DNA from 3 places in the Nocardioides sp. NPDC058538 genome. Region 3 is predicted to be linked to each of the others. Evidence: riboswitches for the same ligand, from Rfam matches in the RefSeq annotation. Region 3 holds a riboswitch; each other region holds the start of a gene.
The links. A riboswitch is a leader RNA that binds a small molecule or an ion and turns the genes downstream of it on or off. The one in region 3 is predicted to bind cobalamin.
Positions count from the first base shown of each region.

Region 1 (3,263 bases), on a different contig from region 3:
CCGGCCGGACTCGTCGGCGAGATGCGCCCGCCCGGCGCTCGGCCGCAGCACCCCGGCGAGGATCCGGAGCAGGGTCGACTTGCCCACGCCGTTCACCCCCACGATTCCGAGGCGGGTGCCCACCGGTACGTCCAGATCGACGTCGCGAAGCACCTCGCGCGTGCCCAGACGGGCGCCGACGCCACGTAGCCGCAGCACGGTCCCGGCGTCGTGCCCGCTCATCGTCCGCCTCCGAACCGGTAGTGCCCACGGCCCAGCAACAACAGGAACAGCGGTGCCCCGACGACACCTGTGACCACCCCCAGCGGGATCTCCTGCGGTCGCGCCACCAGCCGCGCCAGGACGTCGACCCACAGCAGGAACAGCCCACCGCCCAGCGCCGCGACCGGGAGGACGACCCGGTGCTGGGCGCCCACGAGCAGCCGGGCCGCGTGCGGCACGATCAGCCCGACGAACCCGATCCCACCGCTGACCGCGACCAGGACCCCGACCAGCACGGCCAGCGCGACGAACAGAGTCGTACGCAGCGCCGCGACGTTCACACCGAGCGCGGCAGCGGTCTCGGGGCCGGCGGCCAGGGCGTCCAGCCAACGGTGCAGCGCCAGCATGCCGAGCCCCAGGACGAGACTGAGGACCGCGGGCAGCCACAGCTTCTCCCAGCTGGCGCCACCGACGCTGCCGAGCATCCAGAACATCACCGAGTCGGCCGCGCGCGGATCATCGCTCATGAAGACCAGGAACGAGGCGATCGCGGAGAGCCCCGAGGAGAGCACGACACCCGAGAGCACCAGCCGGATCGGGGTCAACCCGCCCTGTGCGGTGGCGACCAGCCACACCAGCACGGCCGAGCCGACCGCCCCGAGCAGCGCCCCGCCGGAGACCGCGTAGATGCCGAGGCCGCCCAGCGCCCCGGTGGTGATCGCCGCCGTCGCTCCCACCGAGGCGCCCGAGCTGATCCCGAGCAGGAACGGGTCGGCGAGCGGGTTGCGCACCAGGGTCTGCATGCCGGCACCGGCCACGGCCAGGCCGGCGCCCACGGCGAGCGCCATCAGCGCCCTGGGGACGCGCAGCTCCCACACGATCACGTCCCACTTCCCCGTGGCGTCTCCCTGGAGCCGGTCGCCGACCGCCGCGATGACCTCACCGATCGGTATCCGCTCGGACCCGAAGGCCAGGGACGCGACGGCGCTGAGCGCCGAGGCGAGCAGCAGCCCGGCCATCAGCGGCACGAACGGGACTCGTCGTCTGCGGTCACGAGCACGGCGCGGACTCAGGGTCTCGCGGGACAGCGTTTCCACGGCGGTCGGCCTCTCAGGTCCTCTGGACCCTGGTCGCGAGGGCCGTGACGTACATCTGAGCCGACAGGTTTTCGGACTCGGGTTCACCCGGCGAGGCCGCCTTCCCAGGGACTGGTCCCCAGTGGCTTGCTGGCATCGCCGTCGCCCTCACCGCTGCGCGCCAGTCCCGGATTCACACCGGAGTTCCCTGGCATCCATCAGGATGCGTTCGACTCGGCGCAGAGGCTAGCACGGGCCACGGGGCCGGCGTCGGGAACGTTTCCGACGACACGGCTGAACACAAGATCTAGGAAGTTGCATTGGTGTAATTCCCGCATATAGTGGTCCTCGCAGCTGGTTCTCCCACCTCGGCGACGGGGCGGGAGAGGCAAGAGGGAACCCGGTGTGAGTCCGGGACTGCCCCGCAGCGGTGAGTGGGAACGACCGCCGTCACGAAGCACTGGGAGCAAGCCGGCTCCTGGGAAGCGACGGCCACTAGGACCGAGCACGAGACGCCCACGAGTCCGAAGACCTGCCAGTGCCCACCTCATGGTGGGGTCCGCGACCTCGAGGGAAGGTCAGGGGATCGAGCGCGTACGACGCCGTCCCCTCCTGCCCCGGCACGGATGCACGAGACATCCAGCGGGCCGGGGGCCCGCGCGAGAAGGGCACGGACATGATCGACACCGAGGGTCTACCGATCCGCACCGAGAAGTCGGCGTACGTCTTCGACTATCCGATGGCCGAGGACCTGGCCAAGAAGCAGCGGAGCATCTTCTGGACCGCCGAGGAGATCCCGGTCGAGAACGACAAGCAGGACTTCCTGGTCAACATGACCGACGCCGAGCAGGCCGCGGTCAAGACGACGCTGAAGCTGTTCACCATCTACGAGCTGATCCTCGGCGGCGAGGTGTGGGGCGACCGGCTCTTCCACGCGTTCCCGCGTCCGGAGGTCCAGATGATGACCAACGCCTTCTCGTTCGCCGAGCTGAACATGCACGCGCCGTTCTACGCGAAGCTCAACAAGACGCTGATGATCGACACCGAGGAGTTCTACGACTCCTACAAGAACGACCCGGTGCTGGCCGAGCGGATCGCGTTCGTGTGGGACGCCATCGCCGACGAGGACCTGCTCTACGCGCTGAGCGTCTTCACGCTGATGGAGAACTGCGTCCTCTACTCCAACTTCGCCTTCCTCAAGCACTTCCAGTCCGGGGGAAAGAACCTGCTGCAGAACGTGATCAGCGGCATCAACTTCTCCGCCCGCGACGAGAACCTGCACGCCACCGGCGGCGCCTGGCTGTTCAACACCACCCTCGAGGAGTACGCCGCGACCGTCCCTGCCGACAAGTTCGAGGCCGAGCGTGACGACCTCTTCGCGAGGGTTCGCGGCGTCGCCGAGCACCTCTACGCCCACGAGGCCCGGATCGTGGAGATGCTCTTCGACCACGGGCCGATCGCCGGCATCGACCAGGCCGACCTGGAGACCTTCGTGAGGTCCCGCATCGACATGACCCTGGAGAACATGCGGATGGAGCCGCTGTTCAACGTCGAGGCCAACCCGATCGCCGAGTGGTTCTACAGCGGCATCAACGGCACCCAGTTCCACGACTTCTTCCAGGTCACCGGCAACGAATACAACCGCAACATCGGCGAGACGGAGTTCAGCTTCTAATGAGCAACAACAACTGGGAGGCGCTCTCCGCCGAGCGCAAGGCGCTGCAGGCGTCGGGCACGGTGCCTGCCTTCATGACCACCGCTGGCTACGCGATGTTCAAGGCGAAGTACACCGTCGAGGGCCAGAGCGTGCGGGAGCGCTACGAGACCATCGCCAGCACCGCCGGCGATCTCGCCGACGAGATGTACCCCCGCGAGGACGGCGTCTCCTGGACGGAGCGGTTCTTCGAGGCGATCTGGAACGGCTGGCTCTCGCCGTCGACGCCGGTGCTGTCCAACCTCGGCACCGACCGGGGTCTGCCCGTCTCG
Region 1 covers NZ_JBHXNY010000023.1:3,901-7,163, reverse strand. The annotation lists gene ACFWQC_RS19450 (ABC transporter ATP-binding protein) at 1-222, opposite strand, end outside; gene ACFWQC_RS19445 (FecCD family ABC transporter permease) at 219-1,220, opposite strand; cobalamin riboswitch at 1,343-1,526, opposite strand; cobalamin riboswitch at 1,616-1,832, shown strand; gene ACFWQC_RS19440 (ribonucleotide-diphosphate reductase subunit beta) at 1,954-2,952, shown strand; gene ACFWQC_RS19435 (ribonucleotide reductase N-terminal alpha domain-containing protein) at 2,952-3,263, shown strand, end outside.
Region 1: linked by a shared signal. The riboswitch ahead of ACFWQC_RS19440 (ribonucleotide-diphosphate reductase subunit beta) and the one ahead of ACFWQC_RS25390 (prenyltransferase/squalene oxidase repeat-containing protein) in region 3 are both predicted to bind cobalamin.

Region 2 (3,263 bases), on a different contig from region 3:
GTGGAGCGAGCCACGGGTGCTGACGCTCGCGCCGATCCGGCGGCCGCTGCTGCCGATCGCCTTGCTCCGGCCGCCGCTGCGGCCCGTGCCCAGGCCGGTCACGGTCAGGAGGCGGGGGCGGTAGGCCGGGGCGGCGGCGGTGACGGACTCGGGCGCGACGCCGGAAGGCGACTGTGGCTGGTCGAGTGCGTCATCGGCTGTGTTGGTTTCGACACCGCTCGCTTCGCTCGCGGGCTCAACCGACGGGGGTTCACCGTCGGTCGAGCCGCCGGAGCCGCTAGGCGGAGGCGTGTCGAGACCAACAGGGTCACCTTCGGCGCCCGAGTCGTCCCCCGAGCCATCCGAAGGCCCTCCCTCGGGCGGCTCGGGCGGCAGCTCCTCGTCGCCGAGGATGCGGTCGAGCAGGTCCTCGTCGAGCCCGGGAGCGTCGAACGGGTTGCGACGGCGCCGGTGCGGGAGCGCCAGCAGGGCGGCCCGGCGGATGTCTTCGCGGGTGACCTCGGAGCGACCGGCCCAGGCCGCGTGCGCGACCGCGGTGCGGGCGGTGACGATGTCGGCGCGCAGCCCGTCGACCTCGAACGCCGCGCAGACCTCGGCGATCTTGAGCAGCCCGGGAGCGGTGAGACGTACCTTCCCGACGAGGGCGCGCGCGGTGGAGACCCGTGCGGTCAGGTCGCGCTCGGCGGCCTCATAGCGCTCGACGAACGCGGGAGCGTCCAGGTCGAAGGCCATCCGGCGGCGTACGACCTCCGCCCGAAGGGAAGGATCGCGGGGCGCGGCGACCTCGACGGTGAGCCCGAAGCGGTCCAGGAGCTGCGGACGCAGCTCGCCCTCCTCGGGGTTCATGGTGCCGATCAGCACGAACCGGGCGGCATGCTCGACCGAGACACCGTCGCGCTCGACCGAGACCCGGCCCATCGCCGCCGCGTCCAGCAGCAGGTCGACCAGGTGGTCGTGGAGCAGGTTGACCTCGTCGACGTAGAGCAGGCCGCGGTGGGCCCGCGCGAGCAGCCCCGGCTCGAACTCGACCGCACCGCGCGACAGCGCGCTCTCCAGGTGGAGCGAGCCGACGACCCGGTCCTCGGTCGCTCCAACCGGGAGCTCGACCAGGCGCACCGGCCGGCTCTCCACGACGGCGGCAGACCCGAAAGGACCGTCCGGCGACTCCGCGGACGGGTCGGCCGGGTCGATCGAGAACCGATCCCCGGCGTAGACCGAGATCGAGGGCAGCACGGCCGCCAGACCGCGTACGGCCGTCGACTTCGCCGTCCCCTTCTCGCCACGGACCAGGACCCCGCCGATCTCCGGGGAGATGGTGGTGAGCACGAGCGCGAGGCCCATGTCGTCGAGGTCGTCCGCCTGGCAGCCGAGGACGGCAGAAAATGGGTAATGAACCGGCATGGAGAGGCTCCCGCTCCCTATCGCTTGGACTGGATGGGCGCGGGGCCGGTCTTCGGACTTGTCGAGTCCCCACGAAGGGGCTCGTTCACCGCAGCGGGCCTGTGCCGGATTCTCACCGGCTTCCCAGATTCTCCCTTCCCACCGTCCTCACCAGCTCCTGTGACAGAGCCGATGACTGGGCAGTCGGGGCACCTCGCGCCTGAGCGGCCACTGTAGCGTCTGGCCTCATGATCGTCGTGGTGGGCATCGGTGCCGGAGGTTGGGACGAGATCCCCGTACGTCACCAGCAGCTGATCCGGGGCTCCGCCGTCCTCCTCGGTGGCAAGCGCCATCTCGACCTCGTCCCGGACGTCCCCGGCCAGCGGCGCGAACCCTGGCCGTCACCGCTGCGCGAGGGGCTCCCGGCTCTCCTCGATTCGCTGCCAGGCGACGCGCCCGTCGTCGTTCTGGCCTCGGGCGACCCGCTCGTCTCCGGCGTCGGGACGACCCTGATCTCGCTTCTCGGGCGAGAGAACGTACGCATCGAGCCGGCCGTCTCCTCCGTCGCCCTCGCCCGCGCCCGGATGGGTTGGGCCGCCGAGTCCTGCGTGGCCGTCAGCCTCGTCGGCCGCGACGTATCGCTGGTCGCCCGCGAGCTCGCTCCCGGCCGCCGGATCCTGGCGCTCTCCTCGGACGGATCCACTCCGAGGCAGATTGCGGACCTGCTGGTCACCACAGGATTCGGCGCCTCGACATTGGCGGTCCTCGGTGACCTGGGCGCGGAGACGGAGAGCGCGCGAACCGCGTCCGCCTCGGCCTGGGTCGGGGAGTCTCCACGCCTCAACATCGTGGCGATCGAGTGCGTCGCCGACCGTGTTGGTCTCGACACGCTCGCTGGCGCTCGCGGCTCGACCAGCGCATCGTCGGTCGAAGGCCACTTCGTTCAGGCCTCGGAGCCGCTAGGCGAAGGCGTGTCGAGACCAACACAGTCGCTCCCCGCTTCCTGGGCCGCCGGCCTCCCCGACGACGCCTTCGAGCACGACGGACAGCTGACCAAGCGCGACCTACGGGCCTCCGCACTGGCCCGCCTCGCCCCGGTCCCGGGTCAGCACCTCTGGGACGTCGGCGCAGGCGCAGGCTCGGTAGGCATCGAGTGGATGCGCTCCCACCCCACCTGCACCACGACCGCGATCGAGGCCAGCCCAGAGCGGGCGGCCCGGATCGCACGGAACGCGTCCCGACTCGGCGTACCCGGCCTGACCGTCGTCGATGGCCGCGCCCCCGATGCTTTGGCCGACCTCCCAGCCCCCGACGCGATCTTCATCGGCGGCGGCGCGACCCGCCCCGGCGTACTCGACGCCTGTCTGCGAGCCCTCCGCCCCGGCGGCCGGCTCGTGGTCCACGGCGTCACCCTGGAGACCGAGCAGGTCCTGGCGCGCCAGCACGCGGAGCGAGGCGGCGAGCTGACCCGGATCTCGGTGGAGTCCGTCGACTCGATCGGCACCTTCCGGGGCTGGGCACCCCAGCGCACGGTCGTCCAGTGGGCCTTCCAGCCCGCCGAGTAGCAGTTCAGCCGCGGCGACCGACTCGCTCAGCGAAGGCGTCGAGCGCATCGACGACTTCATTGGCCAGCCACACACGGTTACGTTGGCCGCTGCCTACGCGAGTGAGGATCTTGGCATTCTCCAACTGCTCGACGGCCCGCTGAGCGGCAGACAGCGCCGTTCCTGTCGCGGCCTCGACGTAGGCAATGTTCACGGCTGGCTGGTTGAGCAGGTACGGAAGGAGTCGCTGTGCGGCCGACCCTCGCCGGGATGGCAGTCGCTCACCCCAGCCGTCGTACACCCGCTCCAGATCATCAACCAGGTGGCGGCCGTTGCTGA
Region 2 covers NZ_JBHXNY010000041.1:2,952-6,214, forward strand. The annotation lists gene ACFWQC_RS24815 (VWA domain-containing protein) at 1-1,401, opposite strand, end outside; cobalamin riboswitch at 1,427-1,566, opposite strand; gene cbiE (precorrin-6y C5,15-methyltransferase (decarboxylating) subunit CbiE) at 1,629-2,945, shown strand; gene ACFWQC_RS24825 (Fic family protein) at 2,950-3,263, opposite strand, start outside.
Region 2: linked by a shared signal. The riboswitch ahead of ACFWQC_RS24815 (VWA domain-containing protein) and the one ahead of ACFWQC_RS25390 (prenyltransferase/squalene oxidase repeat-containing protein) in region 3 are both predicted to bind cobalamin.

Region 3 (3,263 bases):
CGCCGCCGCCGGGGCCCGCCGGGGGGCCCCCGCCGCCGGAGCCGCTAGGCGAAGGCGTGTCGAGACCAACACAGTCCTGTTCCTGCCACACTGATCCGGTGACCGAGCCCTTCCGCATCGCACTGCTCATCGACGCCGACAACGCGCCTGCCTCGAAGATCGACGAGATCTTGAACGACCTGGCCGAGTACGGCGAGGTGACGATCCGCCGGGCCTATGGCAACTGGACCAAGTCCGAGCTCAAGGGCTGGATCGAGGAGCTGCACGACGCCGCGATCAGGCCGATGCAGCAGTTCGACCTGACCGCGCACAAGAACGCCTCCGACATGGCGCTCGCCATCGACGCGGTCGAGCTGCTGCACGCGGCGATCCCGGACGCGTTCGCGCTGGTCTCCTCCGACTCCGACTTCACGCCGCTGGTGCACTACCTGCGGGAGAAGGGCCGCGCGGTCTACGGCTACGGCAGGGAGAAGACACCGGCGCCCTTCAAGAGCGCCTGCACCCGGTTCACCGTGGTGGAGAAGCTCGGCAGCTCCGAGGAGGAGACCGAGGCCGATACCGAGCCCGGGGCCACGCGCACCCGCAAGCAGTCGTCATCGGCGACCAACGGGCAGGCGCTCAAGCGCAACGCCCGCCTGATCCAGCTGCTGCGCAACTCCATCGCCGCGGCCGCCGACGACGACGGCTGGGCCCTGGTCGGCACCGTGGTCTCCCGCATCCGCAACCAGTCCTCCGAGGACCCGCGCAACTACGGCTACGCCACCTGGACCAAGCTGATCAAGGCGATCGACCTCTTCGAGCTCAAGGACGAGGGCACCTCGGCGATCGCGGTCAGCGACAAGCGCACCAAGAAGTGACGTACGCCCCTTCGGACAACACAGCTAGCGGGTCTGCGCAGCGGCCGGGCGGGCGCATCTGACGCCCTTCGGCACGGACCCGTGGAGGTGCTTCAGCGCGGCCTTGAAGTCGCGGCAGCGCTCGGTGTCCTCCTTCTTGTTCGAGGGGTAGCCGATCGCCGCGTTGACCTTGCCCATGTCGAGGGCGTCGGCGAGCGGGTTGATGTCGCGGGCGACGGTCCAGTACCACCGCGAGATCGGCGCGCTGTAGTCCAGCGACCGGGCGAGCTCGGGACGGCGGCGCAGGTCGATGTCGAAGTAGGCGCCGGCGTCGGTGTAGTTGGCTTCGCCGGTCAGCTGGATGTAACCGCGGCCGGTGAACTTCCGCTTGTCGCGGCCCTTGGCGTCGTGGTGGAAGGAGCTCTCGTTGGCGAGCGTGGTCAGATACGCCGCCTGCCGGTAAGGGGTGGTGATCCGGGCGTCGGTCATCGCGCGGTTGAGGCTCGGCAGCCCGGTCTCGACGGTCCTGCGGTCACCGACCTTGTCGCCGAACATGGTGACCAGATCGGCGTACGTGACCGATGTCCGTGCCTCCTCCGCGCCGGCCGTCGTGGTCGGGGAGAGGGCGAGAAGGGTGGCCGAGATCGATGCTGCGACAAGGCCGAGAATCCTGTGGCGCATGGGGACAGAGTGACTGCTCGTCGGCGATCCCGCAAGCAGGGCTCGCCCGGCATAGGATTGCCCCGAATTAGCAGAGCCTCAATCAACACACGCCGTGGTGGGGGAAGCCGGTCGAATCCCGGCGCTGACCCGCAACCGTAGGCCCAGGCAGCGAGAGTGTCCTGGGCGAGCCGGAGCACCTGCCGACGGACGCGTACTGACCTGACGCTGTCGTGGAAAGCAGCGGGTCGGCCTTGGGCCTTCCCGGCGAACAGCGCGGAAGGAACCATGAAGAAGACCGTCCTCGGTGGCATCGCCGCCGCCCTCGCCCTCACCTCGCTCGCCGGCTGTGGCGAGAAAGCCGTCGAGGAGGGGGAGAAGCCCACCTACGACGCCAAGGTGTCCACCGCGGTGGCCGACTGGCTCGTGGCCCAGGCGCCGGAGGGCGTGGCCCGCAACGCGCAGTACGGCACCGATGACTTCGGGCTCAGCGCCGACATCGGGATCGCGCTGGCAGAGGTCGGTGGCTACGACGAGGAGATCGCCACGATCGCCGCGGCCGTGATGGAGAACAAGTCGGCCTACACCTCGCCCGGGTTCGGCACGATCACCTCGGCAGGGGCGACCGCGAAGGCGCTCGTCCTCCAGCAGAACGTCGATGCCTCCGACCCCGGTCTGCTGAAGCAGCTCGAGGGCACGGTCGCCGAGAACGGCCGCATCGCCGACGAGCTCGACCCCAAGAACAAGGAGGCGGCCGACTACTCCAACACCATCGGACAGTCGTACGCCGTGTGGGCGCTGAACAACGCCGAGAGCAAGAAGGCCGCGTCCGCGACGGAGTTCCTGGCCGGGCAGCAGTGCGAGGAGGGCTGGTTCCGGGTCACCTTCACGGCCGACCCGGCCGCGGCAGATCAGACCTGCGACGCCGACCCGAAGGCTGCCCCGGACGCTGACGCCACCGCGTTCGCGCTGATCGCCCTCTCCTCGGTGGCCTCTCCGGAGGCGGAGAAGGCCGTCAAGGCGGGCGTGGAGTGGCTGAAGGAGACCCAGGCCGAGGACGGTTCGTTCAAGGCGGCGACCGGCAACATCGCCAACTCCAACACCACCGGCCTTGCCGGGTGGGCGTTCGGGCGCGCCGGTGAGACCGCGGCCGCGGAGAAGGCGGCGACCTGGGTCGCCGACCACGTCGTGACCTGTGGCGACGACGCCGGTGCGGTGGCCTACGACGACGCCGCGCTGGCCGAGGGCAACACCAAGGGCCTGACCAAGGAGTCCGAGGGGATGTACCGCCTCGCCGCCGCCCAGGCGCTGCCGTCGCTGGTCTTCCTGCCCAACGACGCGACCGCGAAGAGCTCGTGCTGAGCCCAGATCGACCGATCTCCGCCTGCTGCGCGCCACCATACGGGCGCGCTGGCGGCGTTGACGCCGCTCGACAGACGCCCGGTTTGCCATCGCGGTCGTCGCCTTGCCATCACACCCGTCTGGTGACGCTCGCGACGGCGGCCATCGGTCGATCCGGGCTCATCCTGCGATCCTCGTTGGTGGCCCTGGCGATCCTCGCCGGGGCCACCGCACCTGTCTTCGCCCCCGTATCCGCCTCGTCCGCGGCATCGTCCGCCGAGGCGTGTGACGGCGTCACCGTCGTCGTCGAGCCCAACGCGTTGGGTGGCGGCCCTGAGGTCACCTGTGTCCAGCCCGGGGAGGGCGACACCGGCGCCGATCTCTTCGAGAAGGCGGGACATCCGCTCACCTATGTGACCTCGATGC
Region 3 covers NZ_JBHXNY010000044.1:50-3,312, forward strand. The annotation lists gene ACFWQC_RS25380 (NYN domain-containing protein) at 99-857, shown strand; gene ACFWQC_RS25385 (hypothetical protein) at 882-1,517, opposite strand; cobalamin riboswitch at 1,584-1,719, shown strand; gene ACFWQC_RS25390 (prenyltransferase/squalene oxidase repeat-containing protein) at 1,785-2,858, shown strand; gene ACFWQC_RS25395 (hypothetical protein) at 2,981-3,263, shown strand, end outside.